Regions from separate parts of the Pseudomonas cistanchae genome, predicted to be linked through region 2. Evidence: riboswitches for the same ligand, from Rfam matches in the RefSeq annotation. Region 2 holds a riboswitch; the other holds the start of a gene.

Region 1 (9,298 bases), on a different contig from region 2:
TGATGGTCGACCGCTTCATGGCCACGCCGATGTTCTACCCGGCCAACTACGGCTTCATCCCGCACACCCTGGCCGACGACGGTGACCCGCTCGACGTGCTGGTGGTAACGCCTTACCCGGTAGCGCCAGGCTCGGTGATCCGCGCCCGCCCGATCGGTGTACTGCACATGACCGACGAAGCCGGCGGCGACGCCAAGCTGATCGCCGTGCCGCACGACAAGCTCAGCCAGCTGTACGTGGACGTCAAGGAATACACCGACCTGCCAGGCCTGCTGCTCGAGCAGATCAAGCACTTCTTCGAGAACTACAAGGATCTCGAAAAGGGCAAGTGGGTCAAAGTCGAAGGCTGGGGCAACGCCGATGCGGCCCGCGCCGAAATCATGAAGGCGGTAGCGGCTTACCAAAAATAAGCCGAAACCACCCCCTAAAAACCGGCCACAAGCCGGTTTTTTTATGCCTGCCGTTTGGCCAAAAAAATGCCCGTATCAATCGAGACGGGCATTTTTACTCAGCCTTATTTGTTCACTCGGCCTTGGTAGCTAGGCCGCCGCCCCTTCTCAGGACGACAGGTACGACGAGCGCGTCAGCCCCAGACGCAGCGCGTCGAGGAACTGGGTGCGCTCGCGCGGGCTGATCTTGGCGCTGGCGACCTTGTCGCGGTAGTGGTTCATCAACTCCTCGGGCGACAGGTGCACGTAACGCAGCATGTCTTCAATGGTGTCGTGGGTTTCGATACCGGCGTGGTACACACTGCCGTCGGCGTTCTGGTAGATGTTCACCGAGTCGGTATCACCGAACAGGTTGTGCATGTCGCCGAGAATTTCCTGGTAGGCGCCAACCAGGAAGATCCCCAGCAGGTAATCCTCGCCTTCGCGCACTTCATGCACCGGTAGGCTGGTCTCGATGCTCTGCTCATCGACGTACTGACGGATCTTGCCGTCGGAGTCGCAGGTCAGGTCCTGCAGCACGGCGCGGCGCAGCGGTTCTTCGTCAAGGCGGTTGAGCGGTAGGATCGGCAGCACCTGACCGATGGCCCAGGTATCTGGCAGGCTCTGGAACACCGAGAAGTTGCAGATGTATTTGTCGGCGAGCTTGTCGTTGAGCTCGTCCAACACCTGGCGATGGGAGCGCTGACGGGCCTTGAGCGAGTCATGCAGGCGCCGGCAGACCGCGAAATAGCACTGCTCGGCCAGGGCCTTTTCGGTCAGGCTGAGCTTGCCGTCGGCGTACTGGCTGGCCACGTCGCTCATGTAGTGGGTGGCGCGCCAGTAGGTTTCGGTGACCATCTCGATGTCGGTCGGGCCGAGCAGTTCGACCAGGTAGCGCACGGTCTCCGGCAGGCTGGTGACATCCTCTACATGAGGGATTTCGTCGTTGTGCTTTTCCACGTCGGTGACCTGCACCACCAGCAGCGCGTGGTGCGCGGTGAGCGAGCGACCGCTTTCCGAGAAGATGTGCGGATGCGGCAGCTCCTGGGCGTCGCAAAACTCCTTGAGCATGCCCACCACCACGCCGGCGTAATCGTCCATGTCGTAGTTGATCGAACTGGCGTTGCGCGAATGAGTGCCGTCGTAATCGACCCCCAGACCGCCGCCGACGTCGATATGGTCGACCGGCAGATCCAGCCCACGCAGCTCGCCGTAATAGCGGATGGCTTCCTTGAAGCCCTGCTGGTAGTCACCCAGGTTGGCGATCTGCGAACCCATGTGGAAATGCAGCAGGCGGATGCCCTGGTCCAGGCCCGCGGCGCGGAAGCGCTCGACCACCGACAGCAGTTGCGCCGCCGACAGGCCGAACTTGGACTTCTCACCACCGGTGTCGGCCCACTTGCTCGAGGCGAGCGACGACAGGCGCACGCGCAGGCCGATCTGCGGGGCGACCTTGAGTTCGGCCGCCTCCTCGATCACCAGCTGCACCTCGGACTCCTTCTCGATGACGATGAACACGTTGTGCCCGAGTTTCTGCCCCATCAGCGCCAACTTGATGAATTCGCGGTCCTTGTAACCGTTGCAGACGATGGTGCCGCCCTTCGGCGCCAGCGCCAGCACGGCCATCAGCTCCGGCTTGGAGCCGGCTTCGAGGCCGATGGCAACGTTCTGCGTGGCGATGATATTTTCCACCACCGCTTCCTGCTGGTTGACCTTGATCGGGTACAGCGCGGTGTACTGACTCTGGTAGCCGAGGCGCGCGATGTTTGCATCGAACGCGCTGGTCAGCTGGCGCACGCGGTCCTGCAGGATGTCCGGGAAGCGCACTAGCAGCGGCAGGCTGAGGCCGCTGGAGCGCAGCTCGTCGACCTGTTCGTACAGGTCGATCGGCGTACTGTGCGGGCCATTGGGACGCACTTCGACGCGGCCTTTGTCATTGATCGCGAAATAGCCCGCGCCCCAATGGCGAATGCCATAGACGCTGCGACTGTCCGCCACTGTCCATTGGCTGCCGTCATCTTTACGTGTGCGTCGTGCAGACATCGAAGTCTCCCTTGCTGGCGATAGAAGCTCTGGTCGGGCCGGAGCGGATACAGATTAACGTCTGGAAATGACGATTGCCCGGCAGTGGACACCGGGGAAGTTTAGAAGGTGCGGGGTCAGCCGCCGGATTTCTTGGCCTTGAAGCCGCGCTTGAGCAATTCGTCCAGTAGCAGCTGGACATGGTCGCCCTGGATTTCGATCACTCCGTCCTTCAAGGCGCCTCCGCAACCGCAGCGTTTCTTCAACGCGCTGGCCAGCTCGCGGAGCGGCTCTTCGGCCAGGGGCACACCCTCGATGGTGGTAACCGTCTTGCCGCCGCGGCCCTTGCTTTCGCGGCGCACGCGGGCAATCCCGTCGCCCTGCGGAAGCTGGGTCTGCTTGCAGGTGCAGGCGTTCACCGGCTGACCGCAGTCAGGGCAATGCCGACCGCTTTCGGTGGAGTACACCAGGCCGCCAAGGCCGGCAAATGAGGAAGCTTTCTTGACCACCGGCTTGTCCTCGAAGGGGTCAGGATAGCGACTGGTCGACTGACGCCCCGAGGGGCAATCGACCGCGAAGCCCCACTCTGGCAGGGGCAGCGCACCCGCGCTGGGCGGCGCGGGCTTGAAGGCCGCGCAGTGTAACGGCAAAGCCTGCGCTTGCTAAGAGCAAAATTGCGCCATTAAGCCCAGCTTTTGCGACGCCCGCGACGCCATGCACTGCGCACCGAGTGCGGATGCGGGCTTAAAGCTTGCGAGCGCTTTCAGGTAAACTGCCGCATCTTTTACCCATAACGATCAGCCTGATGCCGACGACCTTCCACGAGATTCCCCGCGAACGCCCGCTAACGCCCTTGCTAGACCGTGCGGACACGCCGGATCTGCTGCGCCGGCTGGGCGAGGCCGAGCTGGAAACCCTGGCCGACGAATTGCGCCAGTACCTGCTGTACACGGTGGGGCAGACCGGCGGCCACTTCGGCGCGGGCCTGGGCGTGGTCGAACTGACCATCGCGCTGCACTACGTTTTCGATACGCCGGACGACCGTCTGGTATGGGATGTCGGCCACCAGGCCTATCCGCACAAGATCCTCACCGGCCGTCGCGAGCGCATGGGCAGCCTGCGCCAGAAGGACGGTATTGCCGCCTTTCCGCGGCGCGTCGAGAGCGAGTACGACACCTTTGGCGTCGGCCATTCCAGCACCAGCATCAGTGCGGCGCTGGGCATGGCCATCGCCGCGCGCCTGCAGGGCAGCAAGCGCAAGGCGGTCGCGGTGATCGGCGACGGCGCCCTGACCGCGGGCATGGCCTTCGAGGCGCTCAACCACGCCAGCGACGTCAACGCCAACATGCTGGTGATCCTCAACGACAATGACATGTCGATCTCGCAGAACGTCGGCGGCCTGTCCAACTACCTGGCCAAGATTCTCTCCAGCCGCACCTACGCGAGCATGCGCGAGGGCAGCAAGAAAATCCTCTCGCGCCTGCCCGGCGCCTGGGAAATCGCCCGCAAGACCGAAGAACACGCCAAGGGCATGCTGGTCCCCGGCACGCTGTTCGAGGAGCTGGGCTGGAATTACATCGGCCCCATCGACGGTCATGACCTGCCGATCCTGCTCGCCACCCTGCGCAACATGCGCGACCTCGATGGCCCGCAGTTCCTCCATGTGATCACCAAGAAGGGCAAGGGCTTCGCGCCCGCCGAGGTCGACCCGATCGGCTATCACGCCATCACCAAGCTCGAACCGGTCAAGGTGTCGCCAGCTGCGCCCTGCGTTCAGAAGCAGCCCAGCGGGCCGAAATACTCCAGCGTGTTCGGCCAGTGGCTGTGCGACATGGCCGCGGCCGACCCGCGCCTGGTCGGCATCACCCCGGCGATGAAGGAAGGCTCCGACCTGGTGGCGTTCAGCGAACGCTACCCGGAGCGTTATTTCGACGTGGCCATCGCCGAGCAGCACGCCGTGACCCTCGCCGCCGGCATGGCCTGCGATGGCGCGAAACCGGTGGTGGCGATCTACTCGACGTTCCTGCAGCGCGCTTACGACCAACTGATCCATGACGTTGCGGTGCAGCACCTCGACGTACTGTTCGCCATCGACCGCGCCGGCCTGGTCGGCGAAGACGGCCCGACTCACGCCGGCAGCTTCGATCTGTCCTACCTGCGCTGCATCCCCGGCATGCTGGTGATGACGCCGAGCAATGAAAACGAGCTGCGCCGCATGCTCACCACCGGCCACTTGTTCGACGGCCCGGCGGCGGTTCGCTATCCACGCGGCAGTGGTCCCAACGCGGCTATCGAGCCGGGCCTGGAGCCATTGGAAATCGGCAAGGGCGTCGTCCGCCGTCAAGGCAACCAAGCGGCGCTGCTGGTATTCGGCGTACAGCTGAGCGAGGCGTTCAAGGTCGGTGAAGCGCTCGACGCTACCGTGGTCGATATGCGCTTTGTCAAACCGCTCGACGAAGCGCTGGTGCGCCAGCTGGCCGACAGCCACGAGCTGCTGGTGACGATTGAAGAGAACAGCGTGATGGGCGGCGCCGGCAGCGCGGTCAGCGAATTCCTTGCCCGCGAAAACCTGCTCAAGCCGGTACTGCACCTGGGCTTGCCGGATTACTACGTCGAGCACGCCAAACCGGCACAGATGCTCGCCGAATGCGGGCTGGATGCTGCGGGTATAGAAGCGGCGGTCCGCCAGCGCATGGCCATGCTGCAAGCGTGATGAGCTGCCGGCCACAGGCGGACATGCGCTAACGCGGTTGGTCCGCCCTGCCAGCTGAATTGCTTTAGCCCTCGCGTGCGTTTAAGGTGCGCGCGTTTTACTTGTCCGAGGTCGCTGCCAAACCAGCAGCGTGAAAAGGGAAGCAGGTGCGCCGCTGTCGATCACGACCGTCGCAAAGCCTGCGCTGCCCCCGCAACGGTAACCGACAGCGCGCAAGCGCAGCCTTTCGCCAAGACCACTGGGTTCGCCTGGGAAGGTGGCAAGGTGTAGTCGGCAGCCCGGAGACCTGCCTCGGCGCGAAGTGACTGGTGTTGCGGAGGGCATCACCGTCAAGCGCTGGCTGTCGCCTCCTTGCCGTGCTTGCCCCTGCCCTCCTCAAAAGTTTTCCATCTTTTGAGGATCTATCGATGAAGTGCTCCCCGATTGCCCTGGCCGTGGCCTTGCTGCCACTGATTGCCCACGGCGATGATTCCAGTGCATCGCTGGATGCGCTCAAACTCCCCGCTCTGGTGGTGACTTCCGGTCGCCAGACCGAAGCCCGTCAGCAAGCGACCGCAGCGACCAGCGTATTCACCCGTGCCGATATCGAGCGACTGCAGGCGCGCAGTGTGACCGAGCTGCTTGCGCGCGTTCCCGGCGTTTCGATCGTGCAGAACGGCGGGCGTGGCAGCCTGACCAGCGTGTTCCTGAGGGGCGCCAACTCCAACCAGACGCTGGTGTTGATCGACGGAGTTCGTCTCAATGCGGCCGCCAGTGGCCTGGCCCGACTTGAGTTTCTGAGTACGGAGCAGATCGAGCGGGTGGAAGTGGTTCGCGGCCCGCGCTCCGCCCTCTATGGCGCCGATGCCATCGGCGGGGTGATTCAGATATTCACCCGGCGTGGCGAAGCCGGCCTGCAGCCGCGACTGCAGCTGGCGGCGGGAACCCAGCAACGCTTCGAACGCAACCTCGGCCTATCCGGCGGAAATGCCACCACCCGTTTCGACCTGGGCGCCAGCCTTGACGAGTCGGCAGGGTTCGACCGCTCCGAAGACTCGCGCGGGCGCGATGCGGACCACGACGGCATACGCCGCAAAGCCCTCAACCTGAACCTACAGCATCGGTTCAACGAGCGTCTGAGCGCTGGCCTGAATGCACTCCATCAAAGCGGCAATACCGAATATGACGATGTGTTCAGTTTTGAACCCGGCAACCCGAGCGAACGCTTCAGTCTTTCCAGCGTCACCGGTCATCTCGAAGCAGCGCTGCTGGACACTTGGACCAGCCGCCTGGAACTTGGCCATATCGAGGACAAAAGCGAAAACAGCGATGCGTTCAACGCCTCCAACAATTTCGCCTTCAACTCCTACCGCGACTCGCTCAACTGGCTGAATACCCTGCGCGTGAGCGACACGCAGCAACTGCTGCTGGGCGCCGACTGGTACGAAGATCGCCTGACCAGCAGCACGGCATTCAGCCAGACCGAACGCTGGAATAAGGCGGTTTTCGTTCAGCACCGCTATCAAGGTAACGGCTTCGCCAGCGAAATCGGATTACGCCACGACGACAACGAGCAGTTCGGCAGTGAGGAAACACTCAACGCGGCACTGACGGTGAATCTCGATCAGCGGACGGACCTGATCCTCAGCTACGGTGAAGGCTTTCACGCGCCCACCTTCAACGACCTGTATTTCCCGACAGACATGTTCTATGGCGGCAACTCGAAACTGACCCCGGAACGCTCGAAAACCGTCGAGGTACAACTGCGCGGCGAGCATCTGAATACGCAATGGAGCGTGTCGGCCTATCGCACCGAGGTAGAGGACCTGATAGCAGTTGTCAGCGATCCGGTGACCTTTTTCAGCCAGCCGCAGAACATTGGCGAGGCGCGCTTGCAAGGCCTTGAACTGAGCGTGCGCCGAGACATGTTCGGCTGGCAGACGGTCGTGGCCGCCGGCTGGGTCGACCCGCGCGACCGCGAGACCGGCCATACCCTGCCCCGCCGCGCCAAACGCAACCTGAGCGTCGACCTCGACCGCCAGTTCGGCGACTTCGGTGTGGGTCTTGGCTGGCAAGCGGTCTCTCGTCGTTACGACAACACCGGCAACACCCTTGAAGTGGCCGGTTACGGCCTGCTCGGCCTGCGCGGCAGTTGGCGGATGACCGAGGAGTTGCTCTGGCAGGTCAAGGTCGACAACCTGCTGGACAAGGCGTACGCCCAGGCCACCTATCCACGACCGAATGATGAGTTTTTCAGCAGCGTGACTCGTTTCGGTTTCCGCGAAGAAGGCCGTAGTGGCCTGCTCTCGCTGACCTGGACGCCGAAGCTCTAGCACTGCGACTGCTTGCCGGCGACCCGGCAGCGCCTCGGGCTATCAGGCTGCCCCTGTCACCGCGCCTTGGCCAGCAGCTCGCACAGCTGTTCCGTTGCCGCCAGCATCTGGAAGCTCGGCCGCTCCAGGCCTTTATTGGGGACCTGCCAGAGCTGGTCACGTGCCACTGCGGTTAACTGTGGCCAGCGCTGCCAGGCGTGGAGCTGTTCGGCCGTGCCGGCGATGATTACCTCGGGGTCGCGCTGCAGCACGCTTTCGATACTGACCTGCGGGGCCGGCAATTCGAGATCGGCGAAGACGTTTTCACCGCCACAGACTCGCAAGGCATCGCTGATGATCTGCTGGCCGCCAATGGTGTACAGCGGTTTGTCCCAGAGCTGATAGAACACCCGCACGGGTTGCTCGCGGCGATAACGTGCGCTGAGAGCCGCCAGGTGCGTGCTGAATTCCTCACGCAGGCGCCGGCCCTGCTCTGTCCGGCCGAGCCGTGCGCCTATTTCGTCGAACTGTTGGGCCAGGTGCGCCAGCTTGCGCGGTTCGGTGATCAACAACGGGATGCCGAAACGCTGCAATTGCTCGCGCTGCGCAGCGCTGATGCTGTCCGGCCAGAGCAGAATCAGGTCGGGCTGCAGCTGCAGCAGGCTCTCGATTTCCAGCTGGCCGTAGCGGCCCACCGAAGGAACGTGGGCCAGGGCCGGCGGCCGCTCGCCGCCGTCCAATACCCCGACCAACAGATCGGCGGCACCGAGTTCGAGAACGATCTCGCTCAAGGACGGCGCCAGGCTGACGACCCGTTCGACGGCCAGCGCCGGCCACGCCAGCAAGCCGAGTAGACAGGCGAACAGACGAATCATCAGCCGAGCTGACGGGGAATACGGTAGAGACAGAGCAGCACGACGCTGGACAGCGCCAGCAGCATCAGGGGGATGGCTTCCAATCCGCCGAGCACCGCGACGGCGGCGACCCAGGCCGGCAGGCCGGCGCCGAGAAAGGCCAGGCGCCGGCAGCGTGCCAGTTCCAGCCAGGCGGCGGGTTCCGCCTCGGTATCCAGAGCCTTCTCAGTCGCGACCAGAGCCCGCTTGTAGGCGCCGAACAGTGGCAGGCTGACGAACATCGAGGCCAGGCCGGCGATGAACAGCGGCATGGTCATCACCCCGGTTTGCTGGCCTGCGCCGAACAGCACATTGAGCAGCAACAGCGGCGCCAGGGTGTAGCCCAGCTGACGCCACCACGCCAGCGCCAGGCGGAGGCGCACCTGGCTGCGGGTCACAGGCTTTCCTCGACCTCGCCCTGGTGCAGGCTGCCGAGCATGTGCCCGAGCTTGCCGGCCTTGGTCGCGAGGTACTTCTGGTTGTGCGGGTTATGATCGATCTGCAGCGGCACCCGCGCCGAGACCCGGACACCCATGTCGCCCAGCGCTTTGACCTTACGCGGGTTATTGGTCATCAGCTTGAGCGAGCGGATGCCGAGGTGATCGAGCATCGGCTGGCAGATCGCATAATCGCGCTGGTCAGCCCCGAAGCCCAGACGCTCGTTGGCTTCCACGGTATCGGCGCCGCCGTCCTGCAGCTCGTAGGCGCGGATCTTGTTCAACAGACCAATACCGCGGCCTTCCTGACGCAGATACAGCAGCACGCCACGGCCTTCGCTGGCAATCGCCCGCAACGCCGCTTCTAGCTGGAACCCGCAATCGCAGCGCAGGCTGAACAGCGCGTCACCGGTCAGGCATTCGGAATGCAGGCGTCCAAGTACCGGGGCACCATCGCTGACATCGCCAAAGGTCAGGGCGACGTGCTCCTTGCCGGTGGCCTCTTCAAGAAAGC
Region 2 (9,298 bases):
CAACAGTTGTTCGCGCTCGAAACGGCGGCCAGTGGGGTTGTTCGGGGTGATCAGCAGCAGCACATCGAGACGCTCGAGCGCGCGGTTGACGCTCGCTTCGCTGATCGTCAACACCCGGTGGCCTTCGCGTTGCCAAGCCGCGGCGTGTTCGGCGTAAGCCGGCGAGACGATGCCGACCGTGGCATTACGGCGTAGGCGCGGCAACGCCTGCAATGCGGCCTGGGAGCCAGCGACCGGCAGCAGATGGCTGACCGCGTAATAGTCGCGCGCGGCCGCTTCCAGGCCGTCGTCCTGCTCCGGCAGGCGCGCCCAGGCCGCCGCCGGTATGGCCGGCAGCGGCCAGCCGTAGGGCGCGATGCCGGTCGACAGGTCCAGCCAGTCGCCGACTGGAATGCCGTGGCGCAGCGCCGCCGCGCGCAGACGGCCGCCATGCTCAAGCACGCTGCAGGCTCCACAGTAGTAGCACGGCCAGCCACAGCAGGACGCCGCCGTAGACCAGATTCAGCGCCCGCTCGATGTCGCGCGCGGCGGCCGGCGGCCCCTCACCGAGCTGCGGGCGCAGGTGCAGTTCGCCGTGGTATTCGGCCGCACCGCCCAGGCTGATGCCCAGGGCACCGGCGCCGGCCGCCATCACCGGCCCGGCGTTGGGGCTGTCCCACAGCGGCGCCTGGGTGCGCCAGCAGCGCAGCGCCAGCGCGGTGCGGCCGAGCACTGCATAGGTCAACGCGACCAGGCGCGCCGGCAGGTAGTTGAGCACGTCATCGATCTTCGCCGCGGCCCAGCCAAAACGCTCGAACCGTTCGTTGCGATAGCCCCACATGGCATCCAGGGTATTGCTCAGGCGGTACAGCACCACGCCAGGCGCGCCGGCAACCAGGAACCAGAACAGCGCGGCGAATACCGCATCGGAGCCGTTTTCCAGCACCGATTCGCTGCCGGCGCGGGCCACGCCTGAGGCGTCGAGCTCCGCGGTAGTGCGGCTGACCATATAGCCCACCCGCTCGCGCGCCAGCGGCAGATCGCCCAGACGCAACGCCTGGGCCACCGGCAATGCGTGCTCGGCCAGGCTCTTCAGCCCGAGGGCGACATACAGCGCGATGATTTCCACCGCCCAGCCCAGCAGCGGCAACTGCGCCAGCAACCCCACCAGCAGCGTCAGCGGCAGCACCGCAAGGCACCAGGCGCTGACCCCGTGACTGCGCCAGCCACTGCCGGCCGGGTTGAAGCGTTGCTCGATGCGCGCCGCCATGCGCCCGAACGCCACCAGCGGGTGCCAGCCCTTCGCTTCGCCGAGCAGCGCATCCAGGGCCACACCGGCTACCGCGCCAAAGACCAGGCTCATGGGTTCAGCGCCAGACAGCCGCGAATTAGCGTGTGCAACTGGCGCACCCCATCGGTCAGCGCTGCCGGCCCGGCCTGGAGGATGTCGGGCGACTTGATCTCGAACAACTGTCCATTGCGCACCGCGGGTATCGCCTGCCAGCCGGGGCGCGCGGCGACCTGTTCAGGGCGAAAGCGCTTGCCGCACCAGGAGCCGACGATCAGCTCGGGCGCACGGCGCACCACTTCCATGGGGTCGGCGATGATCCGCTGCTTGGCCCGCTTGTACCCGCCCAGCTCGGCGAAGCAATCCTCGCCACCAGCCAGTTCGATCAGTTCGCTGACCCAGCCGATGCCGCTGATCAGCGGCTCGTTCCATTCCTCGAAATACACCTTGGGCCGCCGCGGCAACTGCGCGGCGCTGGCGCGAATGGCGGCAAGCCCGGCCTGCAGCTCGTCGATCAGCCGCTCGGCGCGTTCGTTGGCGTGCACCAGGGCGCCGAGGGTTTCGATCATGCGCAAGGTGCCGGCGATGTCGCGCTGGTTGAACAGGTGCACTTCCAGCCCTTCCCGGGCCAGGTCGGCGGCGATATCGGCCTGCAGGTCGCAGTAGCCGAGCACCAGGTCGGGCTTGACCGCGAGAATCTTATCCAGCCGCGCCGTGGTGAAGCCGCTGACCTTGGGCTTTTCCTTGCGCGCCTGGGGCGGGCGCACGGTGAACCCGGAGATGCCGGCGATACGCGCCTGCTCGCCGAGCAGGTAGAGGGTTTCGCAGGTTTCCGAGGACAGGCAGACGATCCGTTGCGGGCCTTTGCTCACAGGCGTGCTCCCCATTGTTCGTGAAAGACCAGTTCGTCGAGCGGTCGCGGCTCGGCCCAGCCCAGCTGCGCCAGCATCGGCGCCTCGTAAAAGGCCTCGACCGGGCCCAGGCACAGCAGCGCGACCGGCGTGCTGCCGGGCGGCATGCCGAGCAGCTCGGCCAGCGCGGCCGGCTCGAACAGCGACACCCAGCCCATGCCAAGACCTTCGGCGCGGGCGGCCAGCCAGAGATTCTGAATGGCGCAGGCAACGGACGCCAGGTCCATCTCCGGCAGCGTGCGGCGACCGAAGACGTGCGCCTCACGCCCTTCCATCAATGCCACTACCAGCAGCTCGGCGCAGTCGCGAATGCCCTCGACCTTGAGCCGCATGAATGCATCGCTGCGCTCGCCGAGGGCCTCGGCGGTGCGTACCCGCTCGGCCTCGACCAGGCCATGGATGGTGTCGCGCAGGTGCGGCCGGGTGATGCGGATAAACCGCCAGGGCTGCATCAGGCCCACACTGGGCGCCTGGTGCGCGGCCTCGAGCAGCCGGGCCAGCACCTCGGGCGCCACCTCACCGCCGCTGAAGTGACGCATGTCGCGGCGCTCGGCGATGGCCCGGTACACCGCCGCGCGTTCCTCTGGGCTGAACGCATGGGCGCTCATGAGCGCTGCCTTGGCAGAAACAGCGCGGCGGCTGCAGCGGGATCGGATGGCAGGTAAAAGTGGATGTACGAGGCTGTCAGCCGGCCGACGCGATACACCGCCTCGGCGGTGCGCCGGTAGTTCGGACATTCACCGTGGGCAATCGGCGTCAGCGCCGTGCTCAGCGCCGAATGGTGAAAGGTGTGGCCGCGCAGACGGCCTTCCGCCAGTTGCGTGTCCTGCAAGGCCAGCGCGGTAAGGCGCGGTTGCAGGCTGGCCTCGCCTGGCAGCAGGCCGAGCATCGGCGCGCTGTCGCCCGCTTTGTCGGTCAGCCGCTCGAATAAATAGAGCATGCCACCGCACTCGGCATGGATCGGCTTGCCGGCAGCATGGTGGGCGCGAATTGCCGTGGCCATGGCCTGGTTGGCGGCAAGCCGTTGCAGATGCAATTCGGGGTAACCGCCGGGCAGGTAAAGGCTGTCGACCTCCGGCAGTTCGCTGTCGACCAGCGGTGAGAAAAACCGCAACTCGGCGCCCAGCTCGCGCAGCAGGTCGAGGTTGGCCTGGTAGAGAAAAGCAAAAGCACTGTCGCGCGCCACGCCGATGCGCACACCGGCCAGCAGCGGCACCAGGGCACGCGGCGCGGCGGCGGCAAACTCGACCGCGGGCGGCAGGCCGACATCGGCACTCGCCGCCAGGGCATCGGCTGCGGCGTCCAGGCGGGCGTCCAAATCGGCGAGTTCCTCGGCCTGAATCAGGCCCAGGTGACGACTCGGCAATTCGACCTCGGCGCTGCGCGGCAAGGCACCGTACCAGCGGATCGACGCGGGCAGCGCATCGCGCAGCATCTCGCCGTGGCGCGCGCTGCCGACCCGGTTGCCCAGCACGCCGGAAAACGGCAGATCGGCCTGGAAGGTTGCCAGGCCATGGGCCAGCGCGGCGAACGTCTGAGCCATGGCTGAGGCGTCGATCACCGCCAGCACCGGCACGCCGAAGCGGCGCGCCAGATCGGCGGCGGACGGTGAGCCATCGAACAGCCCCATCACCCCTTCGATCAGAATCAGGTCGGCCTCGCCTGCCGCCTGCCACAGCAAACGCCGGCTATCGGCCTCACCGACCATCCACAGGTCGAGCTGGTACACCGGCGCGGCGCTGGCGCGGGCGAGGATCATCGGGTCGAGAAAATCCGGCCCGCACTTGAACACCCGCACCCGCTTGCCCTGGCGCGTATGCAGGCGCGCCAGGGCGGCGGTGACGGTGGTCTTGCCCTGGCCCGAGGCCGGTGCGGCGATCAGCAGCGCCGGGCACGCTCTGGGATTCATGCTCAATACTCGACACCTTTCTGCGCTTTGACGCCGGCCTTGAAGGCATGTTTAACCAGGCTCATCTCGGTGACGGTGTCGGCCGCCTCGATCATGCCCGGCAGCGCACCACGCCCCGTCACCACCACGTGTTGCAGCAGCGGCCGGGCTTCGATGTCGGCGAGCACCGTGTCCAGCTCCAGGTAGCCGTATTTCAGGGCGATGTTCAGCTCATCGAGCACCACCAGGCCGATGGCCGGGTCGCTCAGCAACTGGCGCGCCACCGCCCAGGCCTGCTGCGCCTTGTCGATGTCGCGCTGACGGTCCTGGGTTTCCCAGGTGAAACCCTCGCCCATCACGTGGTAGCTGACCTCATCGGGAAAGCGCCGGAAGAAGGTTTCCTCGCCGGTGCTGGCCGCGCCCTTGATGAACTGCACCACGCCGACCTTGAAGCCATGGCCGAGGGCGCGCGCCACCATGCCGAAGGCCGAGCTGCTCTTGCCCTTGCCGTTGCCGCTGTGCACCAGCAGCAGGCCGTATTCGTCCTGGGCCTGGGCGATCTTTTCGTCGATCAGGGCCTTTTTCCGTTCCATGCGCGCCTTGTGCCGGGCATCGCGTTCGGCCGACTCGCTCATCGCTTGGCCTCGGCGCGGCGCTGCAGCAGTTGCCAGGAGCGCGCGCCGACATACAGCAGCGTCGCCAGGCCGACGTACAATGCCAGGTTGCCCAGGTAGCGCGGGTAATACACGGCAATGCGTTCTGCCAGCACTGCCAGGCTCGGCTCGGGATAGCGGCCGGAGAAGAACAGGAAGCCGCCGCCGGAAAACAGGTAGCAGACCAGGGCGCTGACCGCGACGACCGCCGCCAGCAGCAGAAGGCTGCCAGGCTGATCACGGTGCCAGCGGGCATACAGGCGCCCACCCAGCCACAGCGAACCGTAGGCCGGCACCAGCATCCAGTAGGCCGGCGACATGCACCAGTCGCTCACGCCCGCCCATTGAATCGCGGCGAAATCCAGCAACGACGCTTCGATGAACAGCGCCGGAAATACCCAGCGCGGCTTGAGCAGCACGCCCGCCAGGAAAAACACCGCCCAGGAGGCGCTGGGCAGGTTGACCGTGGCGAAGTGCTGACCACGGGTCATGGCCATCAGCGCGGCCAGGGCCAGGCCGAGCAGCAGTTGGGTACGCGGTGTCAGATTCATCCTGTAGCTCCTTGTTGAGGCGCGCAGCGGCCGAATGCCGACACGCGCCGGTCGCGGTTAGAGGGCTTGGTATCGAACGCTGAAATACACCGCCTGGCCGGGCTGGTTATAGCCCTCGGCGGTTTCGTAATCGGCATTCAGCAGGTTGGCCACCCGGGTTTGCAGGCGCCATTCGGGGGTGAGGCGGTATTCGCCACGCAGGTCCAGGGTCGCGTAGCCAGACAGTTCCTTGGTGTTGGCCAGGTCGTCGTAGCGCTGACCCTCGGCATGCAGGCTGGCGCCGAGGTTGAACGCGCCGAGGCGACGGTCCAGATCCAGGTTGAAGATCTGCTTGGCCCGGCGCGCCAGCTCGTTGCCGGCGTTGGCACCGTCGGCGCTGTTTTCCGGCTCCATCAGGGTGTAGTTGGCGTTCCAGTCCACCCCGAGCAGCTGGCTGCCGAGCACCAGCTCGACGCCGCGAATGCGCGCCTTGTCGATATTGGCCGGCGCCTGGATGCTCGAGTCGTAGGCAATCAGGTCGTCGACGCGGGTGCGAAACGCATTGACCGCCCAGGTGCCCCACTCCTGCTCGCCGGCCAGGCCGACTTCGAGGCTGCGTGAGGTTTCCGCATCCAGTTGCGGGTTGCCGTAATCGGGAAAGTACAGCTCGTTGAAGGTCGGCGCCTTGAACGCCGTGCCGTAGCTCACCGTCGCGCTCAGCCGGTCGGTCAGGGCGTAGCCATAAGCGAGGTTGCCGGTGTCGTGTTTGCCGAACTGCTGGTTGTCGTCGCGGCGCAACGACAGCTGCCAGTCGTGCCTGCCCACCTCGCCGAGGTACTGGACGAAGGCGCCGCTGTTGTCGCGGGAGTCCTCGGCGTAAGCAGTGCTGCCGTTGACCTCATCAAGCTGATAATCGAGACCAACGATCAGGCTGTGCCCGGCCGCCAGGCTCAGGTCGTTCTGCCAGCTGAAGGTGTCGCGGCGGGTGTCGAAGCGCGAGCTGAAGCGCCCGTCCAGGTAGGCGTCGGATTTGTCTTCGCTGCGTCCGGCCTGCAGGGTGACCTGCCAGGGTTGCAATGGCGAGAAACGCGCGCGAGTGCCGACGACCCTCGACAGGCTGTCGGCGTTGGCGCGAAAGCCCGAGGTGCGGGTGCGGTTGACCTGGTCATAGTCGTTGTGGCCCTTGGCGTGCAGCAGGTTGGCGTCCAGCTCCAGGCCGTTGTCGAAGCGGTAACCGGCGCGCACTGATCCGGACAGGTTGCGGTAGCCATCGGCATCGTTTTCGTAACCGCTGGCCTGCTGTGGCTTGGTGTTGATCCCGTCGCTGTCCGTACCGCTGACGCCCAGGCTGTACCAGGCCTTGCCATCGCCGCCGGAAACCCCGGCACCGCCGCTGTAGCTGTCATGGGTGCCGTAGCCGGCAGACAAGAACGGTTTGACGCCGCGGCCATCGCCCTTGCGGGTGAATATCTGGATCACCCCGCCAATCGCCTCCGAGCCGTACAGCGAGGAGCGCGGCCCGCGCACCACTTCGATCCGTTCGATCAGCTCCAGTGGCAGGTCCTGCAACGCGGCGCCGCCGGAGGTCGCCGAACCGGCCTTGACCCCGTCGATCAGCACCAGCACATGGTCGGACTCGGTGCCGCGCATGAACAGCGAACTGTTCTTGCCCGGCCCGCCGTTGTTGCTGAAGGACACACCCGGCACGCTGCGCAGCAGTTCCGGCACCGAGCTGGCCTGGCTGCGCTCGATCTGCGCACGGTCGAACAGCGTCACCGCCGCCAGGCTCTGGCGAGTGGTCTGCGCGGTGCGGGTGGCGGTCACCACCTGATCATCCAGGTGGGTGGGTTCGGCCCCATGGGCCAGGGGAATGCAGCAGAGGCCGCACAGCACCAGGGCTGTCGGCTCTAGAAGGGTCTTGCTCATCGCGTTGTATGCTCCGTCGCTCTCACCCGGGCGACACAGGCTGGGAAAGGCATACGGAGAACGACGACGCACGGGCTGGCAATGGCGCAGCCCACACGCCAGACAACGCCCTCCGCGGTGCCATGGACTGCAGCAGGCCGGTCTCCGGGCTTACGAGCGGCGTCTCTGGAAAACCAGAGCGCCACCGAACGCACCTTCCCATGCCGGCAGATCGAAGACCTGCAGTGCACAGTGGTTGAAAAAGCGTCGGTTTGACTCGTCTACCGTTGCGGGGGCAGCGTCGGAATTGTTGGCGGCTGAGGCCAAACGCACCGACTTCCCTGTTTCACCCCTCGACGCATTGCGCGGGGGCACCTGTTGCAAGGCGCGAAGGGTAGAGACTTGGGCCAATGGCGTCAAACTCGGGCATCTGTTCGCGCGCCGGCTGGCCAGCTATTTTTCGCGACTGCTCACCGCTTCCGCTCAAGAGCGGCTCGCATTTTGATAGGCTCGCGCCTTCAAAGGCGGTGTTGACGGATGTCGCAGCGCCCGCGCAAAGGGTTTTGTGCAATTAGGCTGAACAAAGCGGCCAGGGCGGGTCCAAAAAGAATGCAATGGCAGAGCGGGACTATGGAAATCACAGACGACGATCAGACCTTGTTGCGCCAACAGAAGGTGCTGGCCGAGTTCGGCAAGTTTGCATTGCGGTCCGACGACCTCGATAAAATCTTCGCTGAAAGCTGCAAATTGGTCAGGGAAGCCTTGGATACCGACCTGGCGAAGGTGATCCAGATCGGCAACGACGGCAACAGCCTGCTGGTCCGTGCCGGCGTCCACTGGAAGCCCGGCATCGTCGGCGAGCTTCGCCTGACGGCATCCCCAGGCTCACCGGAAGCCTACTCACTGGCCACCCGCGCGCCGGTCGTTTCTGCCAACGTCGCCACGGAAACCCGTTTTCGTTACCACGATTTCCTTCTCGACCACGGCGTCGAGGCGTTCGTCAACGTGCTCATCCTTGGCGCGGAAGACGAACCCCCGTTTGGCATCCTTGAAGTCGATAGCCGCGTGCCACGGGCCTTCACCGACAACGACATCGATTTCCTGCAGAGCTACGCCAACCTGATCGCCGCCGCAGTGGAGCGCCAGCGCACCATGGCGCGGATCGTCAGCGTCGAATCTAATCTGCGCCAGAGCGAGCGCCACTACCGCATCTCGGCGCGGCTCAACCCGCAGCTGCTCTGGGGCGCCGACGCCCGTGGTGAGATCACCTATGTCGACGATCGCTGGCTGGAAGCCACGGGGCTGGGCCGTGCGGACATCTTCGGCAGTAACTGGCGAGCGTTGATCCACACCGAAGATCGCACCCGCGTCTACGGGGAATGGGCTGATTGCATCATCAGCCACAAACCCCTCGACGTCCGGGTGCGCCTGTGCACCAAGACCGGCAGCTATGGCTGGTTTCGGGTTCGCGCCTTTCCTGATGTGGACGTGCGCGGCGAATGCGTGCAGTGGTACGGCACCGTTGAGGACATTCGCGAACGCATGCAGCTCGAAGCGGCGCTGCGCGAAGCCAACGAGTCCCTCGAACAGCGGGTTGCCGACCGTACCGAGAAACTCGAATCGGAACAGCGCCAGCGCGCCGAAGCCGAAGAGAAGCTGCGCCAGAGCCAGAAGATGGAAGCGGTCGGTCAGTTGACCGGCGGCATCGCCCACGACTTCAACAACCTGCTGGCCAGCATCATGACCAGCCTGGAGCTGATGCAACTGCGCATCGACAGCGGCAAGTTCAATGACCTGGCGCGCTACAACAACCTCGCGGTGCGCACCGTGAAGCGTGCGGCGGCGCTGACCCATCGCCTGCTGGCGTTTTCCCGCCAGCAGGCGCTGGAACCCAAGCAGCTGCAGTCGAGCCAGGTGGTGGTCGAGCTCGAGGAACTGATTCGCCGTACCGTGGGGCCGAACATTACGGTAACGAGCAAGCTGGGCGCCCGGCAGAATATCCTTTGCGACCCCAACCAGCTCGAGAACGCACTGATCAACCTGGCCATCAACGCCCGTGACGCCATGCCGCTTGGCGGCGCGCTGATCATGGAAACCCGCGATGTGGTGCTGGATGAACAGCAGGCAATGGAATACCAGCTCGC

Evidence for each region. Region 2 has a riboswitch for cobalamin ahead of btuB (TonB-dependent vitamin B12 receptor). Riboswitches for the same ligand answer to the same signal wherever they lie in the genome.
Region 1: linked by a shared signal. The riboswitch ahead of ACX0MV_RS18430 (TonB-dependent receptor domain-containing protein) and the one ahead of btuB (TonB-dependent vitamin B12 receptor) in region 2 are both predicted to bind cobalamin.

What each region holds. Positions count from the first base shown of each region.
Region 1 is NZ_JBTLWN010000007.1:68,796-78,093, reverse strand. It holds gene ppa (inorganic diphosphatase) at 1-410, shown strand, start outside; gene speA (arginine decarboxylase) at 558-2,471, opposite strand; gene ACX0MV_RS18440 (translation initiation factor Sui1) at 2,588-2,959, opposite strand; gene dxs (1-deoxy-D-xylulose-5-phosphate synthase) at 3,256-5,163, shown strand; cobalamin riboswitch at 5,255-5,471, shown strand; gene ACX0MV_RS18430 (TonB-dependent receptor domain-containing protein) at 5,571-7,475, shown strand; gene ACX0MV_RS18425 (cobalamin-binding protein) at 7,532-8,329, opposite strand; gene ACX0MV_RS18420 (MFS transporter) at 8,329-8,745, opposite strand; gene ribA (GTP cyclohydrolase II) at 8,742-9,298, opposite strand, start outside.
Region 2 is NZ_JBTLWN010000003.1:385,737-395,034, forward strand. It holds gene cobD (threonine-phosphate decarboxylase CobD) at 1-441, opposite strand, end outside; gene cbiB (adenosylcobinamide-phosphate synthase CbiB) at 434-1,342, opposite strand; gene ACX0MV_RS11815 (cobalamin-binding protein) at 1,339-2,139, opposite strand; gene bluB (5,6-dimethylbenzimidazole synthase) at 2,136-2,786, opposite strand; gene ACX0MV_RS11825 (cobyrinic acid a,c-diamide synthase CobB) at 2,783-4,087, opposite strand; gene cobO (cob(I)yrinic acid a,c-diamide adenosyltransferase) at 4,090-4,701, opposite strand; gene ACX0MV_RS11835 (hypothetical protein) at 4,698-5,270, opposite strand; gene btuB (TonB-dependent vitamin B12 receptor) at 5,328-7,175, opposite strand; cobalamin riboswitch at 7,294-7,548, opposite strand; gene ACX0MV_RS11845 (ATP-binding protein) at 7,785-9,298, shown strand, end outside.